3 regions of the Streptomyces sp. NPDC043680 genome follow, and region 3 is predicted to be linked to each of the others. Evidence: riboswitches for the same ligand, from Rfam matches in the RefSeq annotation. Region 3 holds a riboswitch; each other region holds the start of a gene.
What was found. A riboswitch is a leader RNA that binds a small molecule or an ion and turns the genes downstream of it on or off. The one in region 3 is predicted to bind cobalamin.

Region 1 (7,691 bases), on a different contig from region 3:
GCAGCGGCAGGCCCAGGTTCATCGGACCGAAGGACACGTCCTGTTCGACCGAGGCCGCGAACAGCTGGTCGTCCGGGTCCTGCACGACCAGCTGGACGGCGGAGCGCAGCCGGGTCAGCCCGGCGCGGTCGTGGGCCACCGCGCGCCCGTCCAGGCGCAGTTCGCCCGGCGCCGGACGAAGGCCCCCGCTCAGCAGCCGCATCAGCGTGGTCTTCCCGCTGCCGTTGCGGCCGAGCAGGACCAGCGCCCGGCCCTCGGCGATGGCGAAGTCCACGCCGGACAGGACCGCCGGGCCGTCCTCGTACGCATAGCCGGCGCCGGACAGTTCCACCAACGGGTTCACAGGTACAGCCCCTTCAGGGTGAGGGTCAGCGTGATCAGGGCGGCGAGCAGGGCTCCGGACGCCGCCAGGAACCGCCAGGACACGGCCGCCTCGGGTACGAGCACCCGCAGTGCACCGTCGTAGCCCCGCCCGGCCAGGCCCACCTGGAGCCGGGCCGCGCGGTCGAAGGCCCGTACGAACGAGGTCGCGGCGAGCCCGGCGAGCGAGCGCCACACCGCCGCCCGCCCCGCCTGCCCCAGCCGGGCCGCCTGGGCGCGCCGCACCTGGGCCAGGGAGTCCAGCAGCAGGAAGCCGATCCGGTACATGACCAACGCCACGTCCACCACCGGCGCCGGGACCCCGGCCCGGACCAGCCGGGGCAGGACGTCCGAGACCGGGGTGGTGAAGGCGAACAGCAGCACCCCGAGGGAAGCCGCGGAGGTACGCAGCAGCAGCTCGGCGGCGTGCCGCGGGCCGTCCGGGGCAGGCGCGAGCAGCCCCGCCGGACCGCCCACCGCGAACAGCAGGGGCACCGCCCCCGTGAAGCAGAAGCCCAGGGGAATCCGGAAGGCGCGCCAGAGCTGCCGGCCGGACACCCCCGCCGGGCCGAGGAGCACCGCGAGCGTTGCGGCGGCGGTCAGGGGCCCGCCCGGCCAGGGCGGCAGGCACACGGCCGTGACCGTGAGCCCGAGCCCCAGGAGGGCCTTCTCCAGTGGATGACGGCCTCGCCAGCGGCTGCTGTGGGCCGCCACGTCGATCGGCAGCACCGGCTACGACTCCGCCGACTCGGCCCCGGCCTCGGCCCGCGCCCGGGCGAGCCCCTGGCGGCGGCCCTTGCGCACCCCGAAGTAGTACGCGAGCACGCCCGCGCCCAGCGCGGCCTGCAGGGCGAACAGCGCCGACTCCACCTCGGCGGAGGGGGGCTCGTACAGGGGCGAGAACCACGGCTCGTAGTCCGGCTTGAGCTCCGTGATGGCCGTCTCCGCCTGGGCGTCCGCGCCCGTGAAGGGCTCCTCCCTGCCCTCGCCCATGCCCAGGGCGATCGGCAGGACGGCCAGCGCGGCCACCAGGAGCAGCAGCAAGCCGTTGATCTGCGCGTTGCGGCTCATCTTCCGGCTCATCAGACGGCCGCCTTCTGCTCGGTGGAACCGGTCAGCTTCGCCACGCCCAGCCGGACCAGGTCCGACTTGCTGGACTGCATCAGCAGCCGCATCACGAGGACGGTGAGCAGGCCCTCGCTGACGGCCAGCGGGATCTGCGTGACCGCGAAGATGCCGCCGAACTTCAGGAGCGCGCCCGGGAAGCCGCTGCCCGGGTCCGGGAAGGCCAGGGCCAGCTGCACGGAGGTCACGCAGTAGGTGACCAGGTCGGCGAAGAAGGCGCCGAAGAAGACGGTCACCATCAGCGGGACGCCGGAGCGCCGCAGCAGCACGTAGACCCCGTAGCCCGCCCAGGGGCCGGCGATGGCCATGGAGAAGACGTTCGCGCCGAGTGTGGTCAGGCCGCCGTGGGCCAGCAGCAGCGCCTGGAAGAGGAGGGTGATCGTGCCGAGCACCGCCATGATCGGCGGCCGGAACAGGATCGCCCCGAGCCCGGTACCGGTGGGATGCGAGCAACTTCCCGTCACCGAGGGGATTTTCAGGGCGGACAGGACGAACGTGAACGCACCGGACGCTCCGAGCAGCAGTGTGCTCTCCGGGTTCGCCTTCACCTCGCGGCTGAGGGCGCGTACGCCGTGGACGACGAACGGAGCGGACGCGGCGCCCCAGGCGACCGCGTGCAGCGGGGGCAGAAAGCCCTCGGCTATATGCATGAGTGGGAGACCTCTCCAGCACCTCGTGGATGGACAACGCGCCCCGGCCGGTCTCCTGGCTCACGGGTGATGATGCCCGGGCTCCGCCTTCCCGGGCCGTGCGGAGACTCCCGCGCAGCCCAGTGGCTTCCCGCTGGGGGCACCCCCGGCGGTGGCTGGGGGAGGAGCCGGACTTCCCGTTCACAGTGGCGAGGGCCGCACCGGTTTTCCACCGGTTTCCCGAACACCAAGGCCCGCTGACCCTAGTCGGCCGGACGGACCGGTAACAACCCGACCCAAACCCGCCCACAGGACGGAGGGATTCCACTTCGTCGCCCGCCTCCCGTCCCCCGCACGGGTGCGGCCCGGTGGCGGCCCCGGTCGCCCGTGCCCAGGCTGGGGGCGTGGCTGCCGACTACGACTACTCCGACCTCAGCGCCGTCTACGTGAACTGCACCCTCAAACGTTCCCCCGAGACGAGCAACACCGAAGGGCTGATCGACCGGAGCCGGGCCGTCATGGAGGCGGCCGGCACCCGTACTTCGCTGATCCGCGCCGTCGACCACGACATCGCGACCGGCGTCTGGCCGGACATGACCGAGCACGGCTGGGAGAGCGACCAGTGGCCCGTGCTCTACAGCCAGATCATGGCCGCCGACATCCTCGTGCTGTGCGGACCGATCTGGCTCGGCGACAACAGCTCCGTCATGAAGCAGGTCGTCGAGCGGCTCTACGCCTGCTCCTCGCTCCTGAACGAGCAGGGGCAGTACGCCTATTACGGACGGGTCGGCGGTGCCTTGATCACCGGCAACGAGGACGGCGTGAAGCACTGCGCCATGAACGTCCTCTACAGCCTCCAGCACCTCGGCTACGCCATCCCGCCGCAGGCGGACGCGGGCTGGATCGGGGAGGCCGGGCCGGGACCCTCTTATCTCGACCCGGGATCGGGCGGCCCCGAGAACGACTTCACCAACAGGAACACGACCTTCATGTCCTGGAACCTGATGCACCTGGCCGCGCTGCTCAAACGCGCGGGCGGGATCCCGGCCCACGGCAACCAGCGCTCGGAGTGGGACGCGGGCTGCCGCTTCGACTTCCCGAACCCCGAGCACCGCTGAGGCCGCCGGTGCCGGTCAGCCGCAGGTGTTGCGGTGGGCGACGTCCAGCACGAACCGCTCGGGCGCGTGCAGCGTGAAGGTGCGGAAGGCCGGCTTGCCCCGGAAGGCTGCGCCGAAGGTGACGTACCCCTCGAAGTCACCGGTCAGCGCGAGCCCTTTCAGCCGGAGCAGATGGATCGTGATGAGCTTCGGGCCGTGGTAGACGCTCTGCCCGGCACGGTCGTGCGCCTCGGCGGGATGCAGGCGGATCTGGAGGAAGTGCGTGCCGGCCAGGGGTACGGGCTTGCCGGACCCGTCCTGGACCAGCCTCGGCACGCGGGTGACGGCGACCTGGGGGACGTGCCCCCGCAGGTCGATGACGATCCGGTCGTACGTGCAGTGCCCGCCCCAGCGGGCGTTGACGACGAGCGGAGTGCGCGGGGCGGTGGCGGTGGCGGTGGCCGTCGCGGTGGAGGCCGGAGCGGCGAGAGCGGTCCCGGCGGTGAGCAGGGCTCCGGTGGCGAGGGCCACCACCCGCCGGCGGTGCGGATGGTTCATGGCGTCCCCCTGATTCGGGAGAGACGGGGACAGTGTCATCGGGAAAGACATCCCCGCTCTTCCCGCGGTTCCACCCGAACCGGGCAAAATCGGTAAAATCGCTCAGCGGGTCAGGAGGGCGTCCAGCTCGGCGTCGAGGTCGTAGTACCGGTGCTCCCGGCCCCGCGGCACCAGCTCCACCAGCCGTCGGCACAGCATGCGCACGTCCTTCGCGCGGGCGGAGACGACGCAGCCGTGCACACCGTTGCTGAAGGAGAGGAAGACGCGCGGCTCGCCGCCCGCCCACCCCGGCCAGACCCGCACGTCCCCGTCACCGGTGGCGCAGGCCTCCCCGTCGAGCAGCAGGTCCCGGGCGAACACCCAGCGGGCCAGACGGGTCCCGTCCCCCAGGAAGTCGACGCACAGCTCGAAGGGCCGCTCGGGCCGGTAGACGAATGCGCCGAGGATCGGCAGCGGGGCCGGTGCGGCATCCAACAGGAGGGGGAGGACGCCGTGCTCGGTGCCGGTCATGGGGTGGGCCTCTCTTCGGGCGCAGGTCAGGCGCGGGCGAGGATCGCGGGTGTACCCGCGACTACCCCCGTCCGGCCAAAGTCCTCACTCCCCGGGCCCCTGATTTCCCCGAATCCGCCGTCCGGCCCAATCCCGCCGGGCGCCCCGGGCCCCTCAGCACTCGATGACGTTGACCGCGAGGCCGCCGCGGGCCGTCTCCTTGTACTTGATCTTCATATCGGCGCCCGTCTCCTTCATGGTCTTGATGACCTTGTCGAGGGAGACCTTGTGGGAGCCGTCGCCGCGCATCGCCATCCTGGCCGCCGTGACCGCCTTGACCGCGGCCATGCCGTTGCGCTCGATGCACGGGATCTGCACCAGGCCGCCGACCGGGTCGCAGGTCAGGCCCAGGTTGTGCTCCATGCCGATCTCGGCCGCGTTCTCCACCTGCTCCGGGGAGCCGCCGAGGACCTCGGCCAGGGCGCCGGCCGCCATCGAGCAGGCCGAGCCGACCTCGCCCTGGCAGCCGACCTCGGCGCCGGAGATCGAGGCGTTCTCCTTGAACAGCATGCCGATCGCGCCCGCCGCCAGCAGGAAGCGGACCACACCGTCCTCGTCCGCGCCCGGGACGAAGTTCATGTAGTAGTGCAGGACCGCCGGGATGATGCCCGCGGCGCCGTTCGTCGGGGCGGTGACCACCCGGCCGCCCGCCGCGTTCTCCTCGTTCACGGCCATCGCGTAGAGGGTGATCCACTCCATCGACAGCGCCTGCGGGTCGCCCTCGGAGCGCAGCTTGCGGGCGGTGTTCGCGGCCCGGCGCTTGACCCGCAGGCCGCCCGGCAGGATGCCCTCGCGGGACATGCCGCGCGCGACGCAGGACTGCATGACCCGCCAGATGTCCAGGAGGCCCGCGCGGATCTCCTCCTCCGTACGCCAGGCCTTCTCGTTCTCCAGCATCAGGGAGGAGATCGACAGGCCGGTCTCCTTGGCCAGGCGCAGCATCTCGTCGCCGCTGCGGAAGGGGTACTTCAGCACCGTGTCGTCGAGCTTGATCCGGTCCTCGCCGACCGCGTCCTCGTCGACCACGAAGCCGCCGCCGACCGAGTAGTACGTCTTCTCCAGCAGCGGGGCCCCGGAGGCGTCGTACGCGAAGAGGGTCATGCCGTTCGCGTGGTACGGCAGGGACCGGCGGCGGTGCAGGATCAGCTGGGTCGCCTCGTCGAAGGCGATCTCGTGCGCGCTCCCTATCTCCGCGCCGAGCAGGCGCAGCCGGCCGCTCTGGCGGATGCGCTCCACCTCGTCGTCCGCGGTCTCCACGTTCACCGTGCGCGGGGAGTGGCCCTCCAGGCCCAGCAGGACCGCCTTGGGGGTGCCGTGGCCGTGGCCGGTGGCACCGAGGGAGCCGAACAGCTCGGCGCGCACCGAGGCGGTCTCGGCGAGCACGCCGTCCTTCTTCAGCCGCGTCACGAACATGCGCGCCGCGCGCATCGGACCGACGGTGTGCGAGCTGGACGGACCGATGCCGATCGAGAACAGATCGAAAACGGAGATGGCCACGTTGGCGGACTCCCGGGTCATCCCCATGGTGGTGGGGAGCGGACCGTCCAGTCGCTCTCGCACGGTGGCGAGGCGGCCGACGGAGGGGCGGACTTTGCAGGGATTTGGGCAAAGGGCACCTCGTGGGCACCCTTGCCCGGTTCATCAGCGTACGTCAGTTCGTGCGGGGGACGGTTACGCCGGCCTGTACGGCGGCTGTCGCGGTCTCGACGTACAGGACCGCGGGTCCGGACCGCGAGAAGGGCCCGGCCCTGTGCGAAGCAAGGCCGGGCCCTCCCAAGCCGTTGCCTAGAGCGACGGGTACAGCGGGAACTTCGCGGCGAGCGCCGAGACGCGCGCCTTCAGGGCCGCGCTGTCGTACGTAGGCTTCAGCGCCTCCGCGATGACGTCGGCGACCTCCGTGAAGGCCTCCGCGTCGAAGCCGCGGGTGGCCAGGGCCGGCGTACCGATCCGCAGACCCGAGGTGACCATCGGCGGCCGGGGGTCGTTCGGGATGGCGTTGCGGTTGACCGTGATCCCGACCTCGTGGAGGCGGTCCTCGGCCTGCTGGCCGTCCAGCTCGGAGTTGCGCAGGTCGACCAGGACCAGGTGCACGTCGGTGCCGCCGGTGAGGACGTCCACGCCCACGGCCTTGACGTCGTCCTGGACCAGGCGCTCGGCGAGGATCTTCGCGCCGGCCAGGGTGCGCTCCTGGCGCTCCTTGAACTCGGGCGAGGCCGCAACCTTGAACGAGACGGCCTTGGCCGCGATCACGTGCTCCAGCGGGCCGCCCTGCTGACCGGGGAAGACCGCGGAGTTGATCTTCTTGGCCAGCTCCTGCGTCGACAGGATGACACCGCCGCGCGGACCGCCGAGGGTCTTGTGCGTGGTGGTGGTGACGACGTGGGCGTGCGGCACCGGGTTCGGGTGCAGACCCGCGGCAACCAGGCCCGCGAAGTGCGCCATGTCGACCATCAGGTACGCGCCGACCTCGTCCGCGATGCGGCGGAAGGCGGCGAAGTCCAGCTGGCGGGGGTAGGCGGACCAGCCGGCGACGATCAGCTGCGGCTTGGACTCCTTGGCCAGGCGCTCGACCTCGGCCATGTCGACCTGGCCGTCCTCGCCGACGTGGTACGGGACCACGTTGTAGAGCTTGCCGGAGAAGTTGATCTTCATGCCGTGGGTCAGGTGACCGCCGTGGGCCAGGTTCAGGCCCATGATCGTGTCGCCCGGCTTCAGCAGCGCGAACATCGCGGCGGCGTTCGCCTGCGCACCGGAGTGCGGCTGGACGTTCGCGGCCTCGGCGCCGAAGAGCGCCTTGATGCGGTCGATCGCGATCTGCTCGACCACGTCGACGTGCTCGCAGCCGCCGTAGTAGCGGCGGCCGGGGTAGCCCTCGGCGTACTTGTTGGTCAGGACCGAGCCCTGGGCCTCCATGACGGCGACCGGAGCGAAGTTCTCCGACGCGATCATTTCCAGGGTCGACTGCTGGCGCACGAGCTCGGCGTCGACGGCGGCGGCGACGTCCGGGTCGAGCTCGTGGAGAGGGGTGTTCAGAACAGACATCAGGGTCCCCTGGGGGTCAGTTGCCGGCGGTGAGCTTGGCGTACTCATCGGCGGAGAGCAGGTCCTTCGGCTCGTCCGTGATGCGTACCTTGAACAGCCAGCCGCCCTCGAACGGTGCGGTGTTCACGAGGGCCGGGTCGTCGACGACGTCCTGGTTGAACTCGACGATCTCGCCGGTGACGGGGGAGTACAGGTCGCTGACCGACTTGGTCGACTCCAGCTCGCCGCAGGTCTCGCCCTCGGTCACCGTGTCGCCGACCTCGGGGAGCTGGGCGTAGACGACGTCACCGAGCGCGTTGGCCGCGAACTCCGTGATGCCGACCGTCGCGAC
Region 2 (7,691 bases), on a different contig from region 3:
CGCCGCCCTCATGCACGACATCGGCCAGCTCTCCCTCGTCGACCCCGTCCACGCCGGGGCCACCGCCGAGCTGCCGGCGGCCGAGGCCTGCCGGATCGCCGGGCTCGGCGGCGAGGTGGCCCGCCGGACGGGAGTGCCCGCCGAGGTCGCCCGAATCGTGGAGCGCCAGGCCGATCCGTACCGGGAGCAGCCGGTCGCCGCACGCATCGTGCGCGCGGTCAACGCGTACGACGACCTGCTCGGCGGGAGCCGTCACCCGGGCAGCTCACTGGAGGCGCTGGAACAGCTCCGGCTGGGCACCGGCCACGACTACCAGCCGGAGGTCGTGGAATGCCTGGCCAGGGTTCTGGCCAGGGGCGGACGTGACAGAGTTGTTCCCGTCCCACCTGGGTAACCCATGGGTAATGAGCGGCCGTCCGAGTGGGCATGGTTGGATGCCAGTAGGAGTGTCCGCAAGGCTGCACCTTGTCCCAGCGACCGCTGGGAGGTGCCCCCAGGCAGGCGGGAATCGTGAGGATCTTCGGGAAGGTACGGCATCGGCCCTCCGCCTCGTGGCGGCAGGCCACCGACCGCGCGTTCACGCTGATCGGCGACGGTCGGTACGAGGACGCGGGGGCGCTGCTCACCAGAGCCGCCGACCTGGAGCCCTGGCTGTCCGAGTCCTGGTTCAACCTCGCCCTGCTGCACAAGTTCCGGCACGACTGGGAGCAGGCACGGGCCGCCGGACTGCGCGCCGTGGCCCTCCTCGACCGCGGGACCGGAGCTCCGGACTGGTGGAACGTCGGGATCGCCGCCACCGCGCTGCAGGACTGGCCGCTGGCCCGCCGTGCCTGGCAGGCGTACGGGCTGAAGGTCCCCGGGGATCCGCACGGCGCGGGCGGAGGCGGCGAGCCGGTCGGCATGGAGCTCGGCAGCGCCGCCGTCCGGCTCTCGCCCGAGGGCGAGGCCGAAGTGGTGTGGGGCCGCCGGCTGGACCCGGCGCGCATGGAGATCCTGTCGATCCCGCTGCCCTCCTCGGGGCGGCGCTGGGGCGAGGTCGTCCTGCACGACGGGGTCCCGCACGGCGAGCGGGTCACCGCGGCCGGGCCGGCGTACCCGGTCTTCGACGAGATCGAGCTGTGGGCGCCCTCGCCGGTGCCGACCTGGGTGGTGCTGCTGGAGGCGGCCACCGAGGCGGACCGCGACGCCCTGGAACAGCTCGCCTCGGACGCCGGCTTCGCCGCCGAGGACTGGTCGTCCTCCGTGCGGCTGCTGTGCCGGACCTGCTCGGAGAGCGTGATGCCGAGCGCCGAGGGCGACGGCGAGCAGCTCGACCCGCACGACCACAGCGAACCGGGGCACCCCGGCCCGCTGGGGCACCGTACGGCCGGCTCGGGCTCGCTGTGGGTGCCCGAGCGCGAATGCGGTATCGCGGCGCCGGCCGGCCTGGTGCGCGGACTGCTCGACGGCTGGGTCGCGGACAGCCCGGACACCCGTGAGTGGCGGGATCTCGAAGAGGTCTGCTGACCGCGCACCGTAGGCTGTACCGGCACATTGGTGAACGGGTGGACTTACGGAAGGCGTACGGCGGACATGGCGCAGCAGGAGAACGAGGTTGTCGGTGGTGTCGAGGCCGTCAACGACGGGTACGTCGTGGACACCGAGGACTGTGCGGCGCGTGAGCTCGCCCACCGCGAGCGCGGCACCGCCCGGCCGATCACCGTGGTCGGCAACCCGGTCCTGCACCGTGAGTGCAAGGACGTCACCGAGTTCGGCGACGAGCTGGCGCAGCTGATCGACGACATGTTCGCCAGCCAGAAGGCCGCCGAGGGCGTGGGCCTGGCGGCGAACCAGATCGGCGTGGACGCCAAGGTGTTCGTCTACGACTGCCCGGACGACGAGGGCGTGCGCCACACCGGCGTCGTGGTCAACCCGAAGCTGGTGGAGCTGCCGGCCTCCGCCCGCGTGCTGGACGACTCCAACGAGGGCTGCCTGTCGGTCCCCACCGCGTACGCCTCGCTGGCCCGCCCGGACTACGCGGAGGTCGAGGGCCAGGACGCGCAGGGCAACCCGATCAAGGTGCGCGGCACGGGCTACTTCGCCCGCTGCCTCCAGCACGAGACGGACCACCTGTACGGCTACCTCTACATCGACCGCCTCTCCAAGCGCGACCGCAAGGACGCCTTGCGCCAGATGGCCGAGGGCACCCCGCGCTACGAGACCGTCCCGAACGAGTAGTCCGCGGGCGGCCGCGGACCGCGGAAGTCCCGGAACGCCGGATCGGCCGGCAGCCGCACGAGGCGGCTGCCGGCCGATCACCTGCCCGGGAGGAGGAGGCGAGGGCTCAGAAGTCCTCGTCCAGGTCGACGGTCCCCTCGACCGCGACCTGGTAGGCCGACGGGCGGCGCTCGAAGAAGTTGGTCAGTTCCTGGACGCCCTGGAGCTCCATGAACGAGAACGGGTTCTGCGAGCCGTACACCGGCGGGAAGCCGAGGCGGACCAGGCGCTGGTCCGCGACGCACTCCAGGTACTCGCGCATGGACTCGGTGTTCATGCCCGGCAGGCCGTCACCGCACAGGTCGCGGCCGAACTGGAGCTCCGCCTCCACGGCCTCCTTCAGCATGTCGGTGACCTGCTGCTGGAGGGCGTCGTCGAAGAGCTCCGGCTCCTCCTTGCGGACCGTGTCCACGACCTCGAAGGCGAAGTTCATGTGCATGGTCTCGTCACGGAACACCCAGTTGGTGCCGGTGGCCAGGCCGTGCAGCAGGCCCCGCGAGCGGAACCAGTAGACGTACGCGAAGGCGCCGTAGAAGAACAGGCCCTCGATGCACGCGGCGAAGCAGATCAGGTTCAGCAGGAAGCGACGGCGGTCGGCCTGCGTCTCCAGCCGCTCGATCTTCTCGACCGAGTCCATCCACTTGAAGCAGAACTGGGCCTTCTCGCGGATCGACGGAATCTCCTCGACCGCGTCGAAGGCGGCCGCGCGGTCGTCCGGGTCGGGCAGGTAGGTGTCGAGCAGCGTCAGGTAGAACTGGACGTGCACGGCCTCCTCGAACAGCTGGCGCGACAGGTACAGGCGCGCTTCCGGGGAGTTGATGTGCTTGTAGAGCGTCAGCACCAGGTTGTTCGAGACGATCGAGTCGCCCGTCGCGAAGAAGGCGACCAGCCGGCCGATCATGTGCTGCTCGGCGGGCGTCAGCTTCGCGAGGTCGGCGACGTCCGAGTGGAGGTCGACCTCCTCCACGGTCCAGGTGTTCTTGATCGCGTCCCGGTAGCGCTCGTAGAAGTCCGGGTAGCGCATGGGGCGGAGCGTGAGCTCGAAGCCCGGGTCCAGGAGGTTCTTCTTCTCGGTGGTCATTACTGGCAGGCCTCGCAGGACTCGGGGTTCTCAAGGGAGCAGGCCAGCGCCTCGGCGTCGACGGCCTGCGGGAGCGGGGTGGCGGCGGCCGGGACGGCGGCCGAGCCGGACGCGGCGCGGGCGATCTTCGTCGCCGGGCGCGAGCGCAGGTAGTACGTGGTCTTCAGGCCCTGCTTCCAGGCGTACGCGTACATCGAGGACAGCTTCCCGATGGTCGGCGTCTCCAGGAACAGGTTCAGCGACTGCGACTGGTCCAGGTACGGGGTGCGGGCCGCCGCCATGTCGATCAGGCCGCGCTGCGGGATCTCCCACGCCGTGCGGTACAGCTCGCGCACCTCGGCCGGGATCCAGCCGAAGCCCTGGACGGAGCCGCTGGAGTCGCGCAGCGCCTCGCGGGTCTGGGCGTCCCAGACGCCGAGCTTCTTCAGGTCCTCCACCAGGTAGGCGTTGACCTGGAGGAACTCGCCGCTCAGCGTCTCGCGCTTGAACAGGTTGGACACCTGCGGCTCGATGCACTCGTACACGCCGGCGATCGAGGCGATCGTCGCCGTCGGGGCGATGGCGAGGAGCAGCGAGTTGCGCATACCGGTGGTCGCGATGCGGGCGCGCAGCGCGTCCCAGCGCTCCGGCCAGCTGAGCTCGACGTCGTAGTGGTCGGGGTGCAGCACGCCCTGGGCGGTACGGGTCTGCTCCCAGGCCGGGAGCGTGCCGTGCCGCTCGGCCAGGTCGGCGGAGGCCTCGTAGGCCGCCAGCATGATCCGCTCGGCGATCTTCGTGGAGAGCGCCTTGGCCTCGGCGGAGTCGAAGGGCAGGCGCAGCTTGAAGAAGACGTCCTGCAGACCCATCGCACCCAGGCCCACCGGACGCCACTTGGCGTTGGAGCGGCCGGCCTGCTCGGTCGGGTAGAAGTTGATGTCCACGACGCGGTCGAGGAAGGTCACGGCGGTGCGGACCGTCTCGTCGAGGCGCTCCCAGTCCATCTCGCCCGTCCCGGTGAGCACGAAGGCGCCGAGGTTGACCGAGCCGAGGTTGCACACGGCGGTCTCGCCGTCGTTGGTGACCTCGATGATCTCGGTGCACAGGTTCGACGAGTGGACCACCGTGCCGGGCAGGGCGGTCTGGTTCGCGGTCCGGTTGGAGGCGTCCTTGAACGTCATCCAGCCCTGGCCGGTCTGCGCGAGGGTGCGCATCATGCGGCCGTACAGGTCGCGGGCCGGCATGGTCTTCTTCGCGAGGCCCGCCGCCTCGGCCTTGCGGTAGGCGACGTCGAACTCGTCGCCGTACAGGTCGACGAGCTCGGGCACGTCGGCCGGGGAGAACAGCGACCAGTCGGCGTCGGCGTTCACGCGGCGCATGAACTCGTCCGGCACCCAGTGCGCCAGGTTGAGGTTGTGCGTGCGGCGCTGGTCCTCGCCGGTGTTGTCGCGCAGCTCCAGGAACTCCTCGATGTCCGCGTGCCAGGTCTCCAGGTAGACGGCGGCGGCGCCCTTGCGGCGGCCGCCCTGGTTTACGGCGGCGACGGAGGCGTCGAGGGTCTTCAGGAACGGCACGATGCCGTTGGAGTGGCCGTTGGTGCCGCGGATCAGCGAACCGCGGGCCCGGATGCGGGAGTACGAGAGGCCGATGCCGCCGGCGTGCTTGGAGAGGCGGGCGACCTGGTGGTAGCGGTCGTAGATCGAGTCGAGCTCGTCCAGCGGGGAGTCCAGCAGGTAGCAGGAGGACATCTGGGGGTGCCGGGTGCCGGAGTTGAAGAGCGTGGGGGAGGACGGCAGGTAGTCCAGGCGGCTCATCAGCCGGTAGAGCGAGGCCACTTCCTCGACGGCCTGGATGCTGTCGTTCTCGGCGAGGCCGCAGGCCACGCGCAGCATGAAGTGCTGCGGCGTCTCGACGACCTGGCGCGTGATCGGGTGGCGCAGCAGGTAGCGGCTGTGCAGGGTGCGCAGGCCGAAGAAGCCGAAGCGGTCGTCGGCGCCCTCGGCGAGGCTGTGCTCGACCAGCGCGTCGAGGCGGCTCGCGTGCAGCGCCACGAACTCGGCCGTGCGGTCGGCGATCAGGCCCTCGCGGTGGCCGACCGCGACGGAGGCGGAGAAGGAGGTGGCCCCCTGGCCGGCCGCCTCGTCCGCGACGGCCATCGTCAGCAGCCGGGCGGCGAGCCGGGAGTACGCCGGGTCCTCGGAGATCAGCCCGGCGGCGGCTTCGGTGGCCAGCGCGCGCAGTTCGGCCTCGTCGGCGGCGGAGCTGCGCCCGCGCAGCGCGGCGGCGGCGACCCGGCCGGGGTCGGTGTCGGGGAGGTCGGCCGTCAGCTCGGTGAGGGTACGCAGCAGCGCGGCCCCCGGACCCTCGGTCTCGGGGTGGTCGGACTCGGCGCGCGGTGCGGAAGGCGCGATGGTCACGGGGAGCTCTCCCTCGCTCGGCCCGGTCAACGGCGGGTCGGGGCAGGGGGAAGCGCGTGCGGGCAGGGCAGGGAGCGCGCAGGCCGCATGGCGTCCACCGGCCCAACCGCGAGGCCCGGACGAATCGGCACCCGGTTCGGTCGAGCCGGGCGCACTGTCGGCAGGTCCTCGGACTTGCGGTAGCACCGTGGGTGTACGTCATACCGTTGCGGGACAGTTCCGGATTCGCACCGGATTCCCCTGCGGCGACAGCGAGCACGAGCATACATGTGGGGGGCCGTTGCTGCGTGCACCCCCACATGTTGTGTCGGCGCTGGTGGTGTTGGCGCTTGCTGAGCGTGGCGTCACAGCTCCAGTCGGTAGGTGAGCAGCCTCAGCGCGGGGATCGGCGACCAGTCCCGCTCGGGAGTCCGCACGAAGCCCAGGCGCGTGTAGATCCGCTGGGCGCCCCGCATGGCCGGCTGGGTGGACAGGACCAGGGCCGTGACCCCGCCGACCGCACGGGCCCGCTCGATGCAGGCCCGTACGAGAGCCTCCCCGACGCCCTTTCCGCGGGCTGCGGCAGCCACCGCCAGCATCCGGAACTCGGCCTCGTCCGGTCCGGCGATGTCGGCGAGCGGGCTGCCGGGCGCGGCGAAGGTCACCCCGCCGAGGAGCTCCCCGTCCTGGACGGCGACGAGGACCTCGCCGTCGCCGGCCCGGCCCGCGACATCGTGCAGGACGTTCAGGTAGGTGTCGTCGTCGTTCAGGTCGAGCAGCCCGTCCCCGGTGTAGGCCAGCCCGGTGATCCGGCCCAGCCGCTCGTACTCGGCGGGTGCGGCCCTGCGTATCTCGAAGTCCATGCGGTCGAGTGTGCAGTACGGCTGTCGGCGCCCGGCGCTATCGTCGGAGACAGCACCGTCGAGGAAGGCGAGCGAGGCATGAGCGTCATGACCGAACGTCCCCACATGTCGACCGCGTGCTTCGAGCACCTGGCCCGCATAGCCGCCCGCGAGGAGGAGGGGCTGCGACTGGAATTCATCGGTGGGGTGCTGAGGAGCAAGGCCATGCCAGACGGGGACCACGGGCGGATCATTCTGTGGTTGACCCGGATCTGTATGCAGCACCACCCGGACTTCTGGCTGCACCCGGGGCAGGGGATCAAGGCGGAACAGTACCGAGAGGGCCGCGCCATTCCGGACGGGGTTCTGGCGCACGAGGACGCGTTCGTTGGACAGGGCGACTGGGTGGATCCGGGCCCGATCCTGATGGCCGTCGAGGTGACCTCGTGGGACTCCGACACCGAGCGGCGCGACCGGATCGAGAAGCCGCGTGCTTATGCGGAGACCGGTATCCCCGTCTACCTGCTCATCGACCGGCTCAAGTGCCAGGTTCTCGTCCACAGCGACCCGGATGGCGACCGCTACGAGACCGTGCGCACCGTTCCCTTCGGTAAAGAGGTCAAGCTTCCCGACCCCGTCGGCATCACCCTCCAGACCGAGCCCCTCAAGGACTGGGTGCGCTGAGTACGCGGAAGGGGCCCCCGCCGGCTGACCGGCGGGGGCCCCTTCACGCTGTCAGCAGCAGCGGAAGCCCTCGCGGGGGTCGCCCTCGCGCGCGTCGGTGCGGGCGCGTTCGAAGGCGCGCCGGGTCATGACCTCCGCGTCCGGGTCGTGCGAGCGGGTGTGGGCGACGTACCGGTCGTAGGCCGCCTCGCCCGAGAACTCCCGTACGAAGAACCGCGCCTTCGCCAGCGCTCCGCGGACGCCGCTCACGCCACCGGCTCCTTGGCGCGGCCGCCGCCCGAGTCGAGACCGGCGGCGGCGAGCTCGGCCCGCTCCTCGGCCGTCGCGATCAGCCCGGCCGGGGCGATGATCTTCGACTCGGTCCACGGGACCTCGGACAGCGTGGCCGACTCCGGCGCGCGGACTGCCTTCAGGCAGGTCCGGGCCGCGTCCAGCAGGACGATGATGATCAGGAGG
Region 3 (7,691 bases):
CCCTGGAGTCGGAGGCCGTCCTCGCCGACCGCTACCGGCGCCACGGCGGTGAACTGGTCAAGCTCGCCGTCGCGCACGCGGTGCCGGTCGGCGGCTTCACGGGCTGGCGGCAGGCGATGCCCGTCACCCAGTGGTCCGTGACCAAGCCGGGGCCGCGGACACAGGACTTCACCGAAGCGACCGCAGAGAACGAAAAGGACCAGACGACATGACCGTGTACTTCATCGGTGCGGGCCCCGGCGCCGCCGACCTGATCACGGTGCGCGGTGCCCGGACGCTGGCCGCCGCCCCGGTCTGCCTGTACGCGGGCAGCCTGGTCCCGCGCGAACTGCTGGCCGAGTGCCCGCCGGACGCCCGCCTGGTCGACACCTCGCAGCTCAACCTCGACGAGATCATCGCCGAGTGCGTACGGGCCCACGGGGCGGGCGAGGACGTGGCGCGCCTGCACTCGGGCGACCCGTCGATCTTCAGCGCGGTCGCGGAGCAGATGCGGCGGCTCGACGCGGCCGGCATCCCGTACGAGGTGGTGCCCGGCGTCCCGGCGTTCGCGGCGGCGGCGGCCGCGCTGAAGCGGGAGCTCACGGTCCCCACCGTCGGCCAGACCGTGATCCTGACCCGGATCGCCCAGCAGGCCACCCCCATGCCGCCCGGCGAGGACCTGGCCACCCTGGGCCGCAGCGGCGCGCTGCTCGTGCTGCACCTGGCCACGCGGTACGTGGACCGGGTCGTCGACGAACTACTGCCGCACTACGGGGCCGAGTGCCCGGTGGCGGTGGTGGCGATGGCCAGCCGCCCCGACGAGCTGATCCTGCGCGGCACGCTGGCGGACATCGCCGCCCAGGTGAAGGCAGCGGGCCTGGTGCGCACGGCGGTGATCGTGGTGGGCCGCACGCTCGGCGCCGAGCAGTTCCGCGACAGCCACCTGTACTCGCCCGAGCGCGACCGGCATGTCTGCTGAACCGGGCAGGTCCGGCGAACCGGACACGTCCGCTGAACCGGAACCGGGGCCGCACGTCCTGATCCTGGGCGGTACGACGGAGGCCCGGCGCCTGGCGGAGGCGCTGGCGCAGGACTCCTCGTACCGGGTGACGACCTCGCTCGCCGGACGGGTCAGCGCGCCCGTGCTCCCGCCGGGCGAGACCCGCATCGGCGGCTTCGGCGGGCCGGCCGGGCTGGCCGGCTGGCTCCTCGCCCACGGCGTCACGCACGTCGTCGACGCCACGCACCCGTTCGCGGAGCGGATGAGTTTCCACGCGGCCGAGGCGGCGGCCCTTTCGGGAGTCCCGCTGCTCGCGCTGCGCCGCCCCGGCTGGACGCCGGGCCCGGGCGACTCCTGGACCTTCGCGGACTCCCTCGTGCAGGCCGCCGAGCTGCTGCCCGGCCTCGGCGGCCGGGCTTTCCTGACCACCGGCCGGATGGGGCTGCACACCTTCGCGCACCTCACCGACACCTGGTTCCTGGTGCGTTCGGTGGACCCGCCGGACGGGCAGGTGCCGCCGCACCTCGAAGTCCTGCTCGCCCGCGGCCCGTTCACCCTGGAGGACGAGCGGGCGCTGCTCGCCCGCCACCGGATCGACGTGCTGGTCACCAAGGACAGCGGCGGCTCGGCGACCGCGCCGAAGCTCACCGCCGCCCGCGAGGCCGGGATCCCGGTGCTCGTCGTACGCCGTCCGGCGGTACCGCAGGGCGTCCCCGAGGCGGCAACGCCGTCGGCCGTGCTCCGGTGGCTGGGCGGCCCGGCCCGGCACTGAGGCCGGGGCGGTACGCCAAGGGGGACCGGGGCGGTACGCGAAGGGGGCCCGGGGCGGTACCCGAAGGGGGCCCGGGGCGGATCACCGCCCCGGGCCCCCACGTCCACACCGGCCGATCAGGGGTAACGGCGCGGGGTCCAGGTCACCCTCGACCCGTCGGGCCGCTGCGTGACCTGGGTCTGCGAGGACCCGATCAGCAGGATCGTGCGCATGTCCACCTCGGACGGCTCCAGTTCGGCGAGCGTGACGATGCGCACCGACTGCTCCGGGCCACCCACGTCCCGGGCGACGACCACCGGGGTCTGCGGGGCGCGCAGCTCCAGCAGGAGTTCGCGGGCCTGGGCGACCTGCCAGGTCCGGCTGCGCGAGCCCGGGTTGTAGAGGGCGAGGACCAGGTCCGCCGCCGCGGCGGCGCGCAGCCGCTGCGCGATGACCTCCCACGGCTTGAGCCGGTCCGACAGGGAGATGGTGGCGTAGTCGTGGCCGAGGGGGGCTCCGGCTGCGGCGGCCGCCGCGTTGGCGGCGGTCACGCCCGGCAGGACCCGTACGGGCACGTCCTTGTACTCGGGCTGCCCGGCGACCTCCAGGACGGCCGTGGCCATGGCGAAGACGCCCGGGTCGCCGCCGGAGACCACGGCCACCCGCTTGCCGCGGCGGGCGAGGTCGAGGGCGAACTCGGCGCGCTCCGACTCCACCTTGTTGTCGGAGCCGTGCCGGATCTGGCCCGGCTTCGCGGGGACGCGGTCGAGGTAGGTGGTGTAGCCGACGAGGACCTCCGCGTCGGCGAGGGCCCGCCGGGTCTCGGGGGTGAGCCACAGCGGCCCGGCCGGTCCGGTGCCGACCACGGCGACCTCGCCGGGCCCGGACGGCACGCTGCCGGGGTTGCCGATCCGGCTGGGCACGACGGCGACGGCGAAGTACGGAACGGTGTCCGGGTCGGTGTCCGCCAGGACGCCGGTCCGCTCCCCCTCCATGGTCGCGCGCTCGACGTAGCGGGCCTCGGCGAGCCGGCCGCTGCCCTCCATCGCCCGCCGCACCGCGGGGAAGGTGCGGCCGAGCTTCATCACGACCGCCGAGTCGGTGGCGGCGAGCCGGGCGGTGAGCTCCTCCTCCGGCAGGGTGCCGGGCAGGATCGTCAGCACCTCCTCACCCTCCACGAGAGGGGTGCCGAGCCGGGCAGCGGCGGCGCTGACCGAGGTCACGCCGGGGATCACCTCGGCCTCGTACCGGTCGGCGAGCCGCTTGTGCATGTGCATGTACGAGCCGTAGAAGAGGGGGTCGCCCTCGGCGAGCACCGCGACGGTGCGCCCGGCGTCCAGGTGCGCGGCGAGACGGGCCGCGGAGGCCTCGTAGAACTCCTCCATCGCGCCCTGGTAGCCGCCGGGGTGGTCGGTGGTCTCGGTGGTGACCGGGTAGACCAGCGGTTCCTCGACGTGGTCGGCGCGCAGGTGCCGGGCGGCGATGGAACGGGCGATCGAGCGGCCGTGGCGGGCACTGTGATAGGCGATGACGTCCGCCTCGGCGATCACCTGGACCGCGCGCAGGGTCATCAGGTTCGGGTCGCCGGGACCGAGCCCGACCCCGTACAGGCGGCCCGGGGTGGTGTCGCTCATTCTTCCTCGCTCGCAATCGCGTTGACGGCGGCGGCCGCGATGGCGCTGCCACCGCGCCGGCCCCGGACGATCAAGTGGTCGAGGGCGGAGGGGTGTTCGGCGAGGGCGTCCTTGGACTCGGCGGCGCCGATGAAGCCGACGGGCACGCCGATGACGGCGGCCGGGCGCGGGGCGCCCTCCTCGATCATCTCCAGCAGCCGGAACAGCGCGGTCGGCGCATTGCCGACGGCGATCACGGAGCCCTCCAGCAGGCCCCGGTCACGCCACACTTCGAGGGCGGCGGCGCTGCGCGTGGTGCCCATCTTCGCGGCGAGCGCGGGGACGGCCGGGTCGGAAAGGGTGCAGATCACCTCGTTGTCGGCGGGCAGCCGCTTGCGGGTCACCCCGCTGGCGACCATCTGCACGTCGCAGAGGATCGGTGCGCCGGCGTGCAGCGCGGCGCGTGCCCGCAGCACGACGTCCGGGGTGTAGCCGAGGTCCTGGGGCAGGTCGGTCATTCCGCAGGCGTGAATCATGCGCACCGCGACCTGGGCGACGGAGGCGGGCAGCCCGGAGAGGTCCGCCTCGGCGCGGATCGTGGCAAAGGACTGGCGGTAGATGGCCGCGCCGTCCTTCTCGTACTCGAACACTGTGTACTCGCTCATTTCTTCGCTGCGTCGTGGGAGGTGGTGCGGCGTGCGGCCGCGAGGGCCGCGGGAAGTGCGGAGAGGTGGACGCCGTGCTGCGGGGCGCTGTCCTCGGCGGCCACGTCGTACCCGGAGGGGGTGGCGACCACGTCGACCCAGGCGGTCCCGCGGGGATGTCCGCAGCGGCGTTCGCAGCCGGACCAGTGGACGGGGCGGGTACCGCGGGTCTGCTCCACCACGCTCCGCGCGTCGGCGCGGACGTCGGCGAGGGAGTTGGCGCAACCGGGCCTGCCGGTACAGGCGGTGACGGTCTCCCAGGGGCTGCCGGGGCTCACCACCAGGCCGGCGCTCTCCAGCAGCGCCCGGGCGGAGCCGGGCCCGTCCGGAGGCCCTTCGAGCGGGGCGCCGGGCAGGACGATGCTGCGCCAGGGGGTGATCCGCAGGCGGCGTCCGCCCCGGTCGGCGACCTGGACCAGCGCCCGCCACTGAGCGGTGGTCAGGCGCCCGAGCGGGGGCAGGACGCACAGCGCGGCCCGGTCGCCGGCGCCGGTCCGCCCGGGGCGGGGCGGGGCGGCGTACGGCCAGACGGGGTCGGCCGTACGGGTCGCCCCGATACCGGCGGTGGCGAGCCGCAGTACGAACGCGTCGGCACGCAGGGCGTGTTCGGGGGGCAGCTCGGAGACCCGCCAGGCCCGGGTGCCGGCCGCATCGGCGGTGTCGAGGAAGTGGAGGGCGGCGAGCAGCGCCGCCCGGGGTGCGTCGGCCGCGGCCAGTTCCACCGCGTCCGCGGCGCGGCCGAGGCGGAGCAGGGCCCGGCCGCCGGGCCGGGCGAGCACGGTGATGTCGGGGCCGAGCGCGGCGACGTCCCCGCGGCCGTCGTCGAAGGCGAACAGGAACCGCCCGGACAGGGCGGTGGCCCGTGCGCTCGCGCACAGCAGCCGGTCCAGTTCCCCGGCCCAGGGCAGTACGTCGGGCCGGCCGGAGCCGTCCAGTCCGGACAGGGGGGTGGCCACGATGTTGCGGATCCGCTCGTGGCCGGGTGCGGGCAGCAGCCCGGCGGCGTCCAGCAACGCCGCCAGCTCGGCGCCGCATTGGTCGGCCAGCCCGCGCAGCTGGACGTTGCCGCGGGAGGTGAGCTCCAGCAGCCCGTCGCCGAACCGGTCGGCGGCGAGGGCGAGCCGGGACGCCTGGTCGGCGGTGAGCAGGCCGGCCGGTATCCGGATGCGGGCCAGGAACCCGTCGTCCGCGGCGTGCAGCCGCAGCGCGCCGGGGCAGGCGTCGCCGCGGTCGCGTATGACGGGTTCGTCCCGCGATGCGGCGGAGGGGGGCTGGGGCGGCATGGCGGCGAGCATACCCACGATTGCCGCACCCCGACCTGTGGCCGTCGCCACCCACCCCTTCCGCCCCCACCTGCCCGAATCCCACCCCGGGCGCACGCCTGCGCTTCCTGGCGCCCCGGGTGCGCCCCGGTGACCCCCGCTCCCGGCCGGTGGCCCGGCCACCTAAGATGACCACCGGCGGAGCCACCTGGCCCGTCATCGCCGAGGACGGCGACATGGGAGGAAGCCCGGTGCGAATCCGGCGCGGTCCCGCCACTGTGAACCCGGCAGAGCCATCCGCCGGGTGAGTCAGGAACTCCCGCTGTCCTCACTGCCCGGGGCGCGGAAACCCCGAGGAAGGCCTGCCGCCGCATGATCCTGCTGCTGTCGACGTCCGACACCGATCTGCTCAGCGCCCGCGCCGCCGCGGACGGCCCCGTCCCGTACCGGTTCGCGAACCCCTCCCGCCTTCCCCTCGACGACCTGCCCGGCCTGCTCGACGGCGTCGACCTGGTCGTCGTCCGCCTCCTCGGCGGCCTGCGCGCCTGGCAGGACGGGCTCGACCTGCTCCTCGCCCCGGGCCAGCACCGCCCCGTCGTGGTCCTGACCGGCGAACAGGCCCCGGACGCGCAGCTGATGGAGGCCTCCACGGTCCCGATCGGCATCGCGGCCGAGGCCCACGCCTACCTCGCGCACGGCGGCCCGGCCAACCTCGACCAGCTGGCCCGGTTCCTCTCCGACACCGTGCTGCTCACCGGCCACGGCTTCGAGCCGCCCGCCGCGGCGCCCACCTGGGGGCACCTGGAGCGCACGCCCGTACGCCCGTACGGCCCGCGCATCGCCGTCCTCTACTACCGCGCCCACCAGATGAGCGGCAACACCGCCTTCGTGCACGCCCTGTGCGACGCGATCGTCGAGAACGGCGGCACGCCCGCGCCCCTGTACGTCTCCTCCCTGCGCACCCCGGAACCGGAGCTGCTGGCCGAGCTGGAGTCCGCGGACGCGATCATCACCACCGTGCTCGCGGCCGGCGGCACCCGCCCCGCGACCGCCTCCGCGGGCGGGGACGACGAGTCCTGGGACGCGGGCGCGCTCGCCGCGCTCGGCGTGCCGATCCTCCAGGCCCTGTGCCTGACCGGTTCGCGCAGCGCCTGGGAGGAGAACGACGAGGGCCTGTCGCCGCTCGACGCCGCGACCCAGGTCGCCGTGCCAGAGTTCGACGGCCGGCTCATCACCGTCCCGTTCTCCTTCAAGGAGTTCGACGAGGACGGCCTGCCCGCGTACGTGGCCGACCCCGAGCGGGCCGCCCGGGTCGCAGGGATCGCCGTACGGCACGCCCGGCTGCGGCACATCGAGCGCCGCGACAAGAAGATCGCGCTCGTGCTGTCGGCGTACCCGACCAAGCACTCCCGCATCGGCAACGCGGTCGGCCTCGACACCCCGGCCAGCGCGGTGGAGCTGCTGCGCACCCTCATCGCGGGCGGTTACGACTTCGGCTCCGTCGAGGACATCCCGGGCGTGGTCTCCGGCGACGGCGACGAGCTGATCCGCGCCCTGATCGAGGCCGGCGGCCACGACCAGGACTGGCTGACCGAGGAGCAGCTGGCCCGCAACCCGGTCCGGATCCCGGCCGCCGACTACAAGCGGTGGTTCGCCGAACTCCCGGCCGAGCTGCGCGAGAGCGTCGAGCAGCACTGGGGCGAGGCCCCGGGCAACATGTTCGTCGACCGCTCCGCCAACCCGGAGGGCGACATCGTCCTCGCGGCCCTGCGCCGCGGGAACCTCCTCATCCTGATCCAGCCGCCGCGCGGTTTCGGCGAGAACCCGATCGCGATCTACCACGACCCGGACCTGCCGCCCTCGCACCACTACCTGGCCGCGTACCGCTGGATCCAGGCGCGCGCGGAGGACGGCGGTTTCGGTGCCGACGCGATGATCCACCTGGGCAAGCACGGCAATCTGGAGTGGCTGCCCGGCAAGAACGCGGGCCTGTCCGCCGCCTGCGCCCCGGACGCCGCGCTCGGCGACCTGCCCCTGGTCTACCCCTTCCTGGTCAACGACCCGGGCGAGGGCACCCAGGCCAAGCGCCGTGTGCACGCGACCCTCGTCGACCACCTGGTCCCGCCGATGGCGCGCGCGGAGTCGTACGGCGACATCGCCCGCCTCGAACAGCACCTGGACGAGTACGCGCAGATCAGCGCCATGGACCCGGCGAAGCTCCCGGCGATCCGCGCGCAGATCTGGACCCTGATCCAGGCCGCGAAGCTCGACCACGACCTGGGCCTCGAAGAGCGCCCGGACGACGACGGCTTCGACGACTTCCTGCTGCACGTCGACGGCTGGCTGTGCGAGGTCAAGGACGCCCAGATCCGCGACGGCCTG

Region 1: linked by a shared signal. The riboswitch ahead of AC0666_RS00410 (energy-coupling factor ABC transporter permease) and the one ahead of cobN (cobaltochelatase subunit CobN) in region 3 are both predicted to bind cobalamin.
Region 2: linked by a shared signal. The riboswitch ahead of AC0666_RS01500 (ribonucleoside-diphosphate reductase subunit alpha) and the one ahead of cobN (cobaltochelatase subunit CobN) in region 3 are both predicted to bind cobalamin.

Annotation. Positions count from the first base shown of each region.
Region 1 covers NZ_JBWKCE010000001.1:89,679-97,369, reverse strand. Annotated here, with positions in the region: gene AC0666_RS00425 (energy-coupling factor ABC transporter ATP-binding protein) at 1-343, opposite strand, end outside; gene cbiQ (cobalt ECF transporter T component CbiQ) at 340-1,089, opposite strand; gene AC0666_RS00415 (energy-coupling factor ABC transporter substrate-binding protein) at 1,093-1,431, opposite strand; gene AC0666_RS00410 (energy-coupling factor ABC transporter permease) at 1,443-2,135, opposite strand; cobalamin riboswitch at 2,164-2,381, opposite strand; gene AC0666_RS00405 (flavodoxin family protein) at 2,519-3,232, shown strand; gene AC0666_RS00400 (AMIN-like domain-containing (lipo)protein) at 3,248-3,769, opposite strand; gene AC0666_RS00395 (SsgA family sporulation/cell division regulator) at 3,872-4,279, opposite strand; gene AC0666_RS00390 (L-serine ammonia-lyase) at 4,433-5,815, opposite strand; gene glyA (serine hydroxymethyltransferase) at 6,104-7,360, opposite strand; gene gcvH (glycine cleavage system protein GcvH) at 7,377-7,691, opposite strand, start outside.
Region 2 covers NZ_JBWKCE010000001.1:335,249-342,939, reverse strand. Annotated here, with positions in the region: gene AC0666_RS01520 (HD-GYP domain-containing protein) at 1-394, shown strand, start outside; gene AC0666_RS01515 (tetratricopeptide repeat protein) at 511-1,506, shown strand; gene def (peptide deformylase) at 1,573-2,217, shown strand; gene AC0666_RS01505 (ribonucleotide-diphosphate reductase subunit beta) at 2,324-3,337, opposite strand; gene AC0666_RS01500 (ribonucleoside-diphosphate reductase subunit alpha) at 3,337-5,730, opposite strand; cobalamin riboswitch at 5,873-5,995, opposite strand; gene AC0666_RS01495 (GNAT family N-acetyltransferase) at 6,075-6,572, opposite strand; gene AC0666_RS01490 (Uma2 family endonuclease) at 6,651-7,235, shown strand; gene AC0666_RS01485 (YbdD/YjiX family protein) at 7,287-7,484, opposite strand; gene AC0666_RS01480 (carbon starvation CstA family protein) at 7,481-7,691, opposite strand, start outside.
Region 3 covers NZ_JBWKCE010000026.1:31,523-39,213, forward strand. Annotated here, with positions in the region: gene cbiE (precorrin-6y C5,15-methyltransferase (decarboxylating) subunit CbiE) at 1-212, shown strand, start outside; gene cobM (precorrin-4 C(11)-methyltransferase) at 209-958, shown strand; gene AC0666_RS31695 (cobalt-precorrin-6A reductase) at 948-1,751, shown strand; gene AC0666_RS31700 (precorrin-2 C(20)-methyltransferase) at 1,868-3,364, opposite strand; gene AC0666_RS31705 (precorrin-8X methylmutase) at 3,361-4,008, opposite strand; gene cobG (precorrin-3B synthase) at 4,005-5,330, opposite strand; cobalamin riboswitch at 5,515-5,641, shown strand; gene cobN (cobaltochelatase subunit CobN) at 5,682-7,691, shown strand, end outside.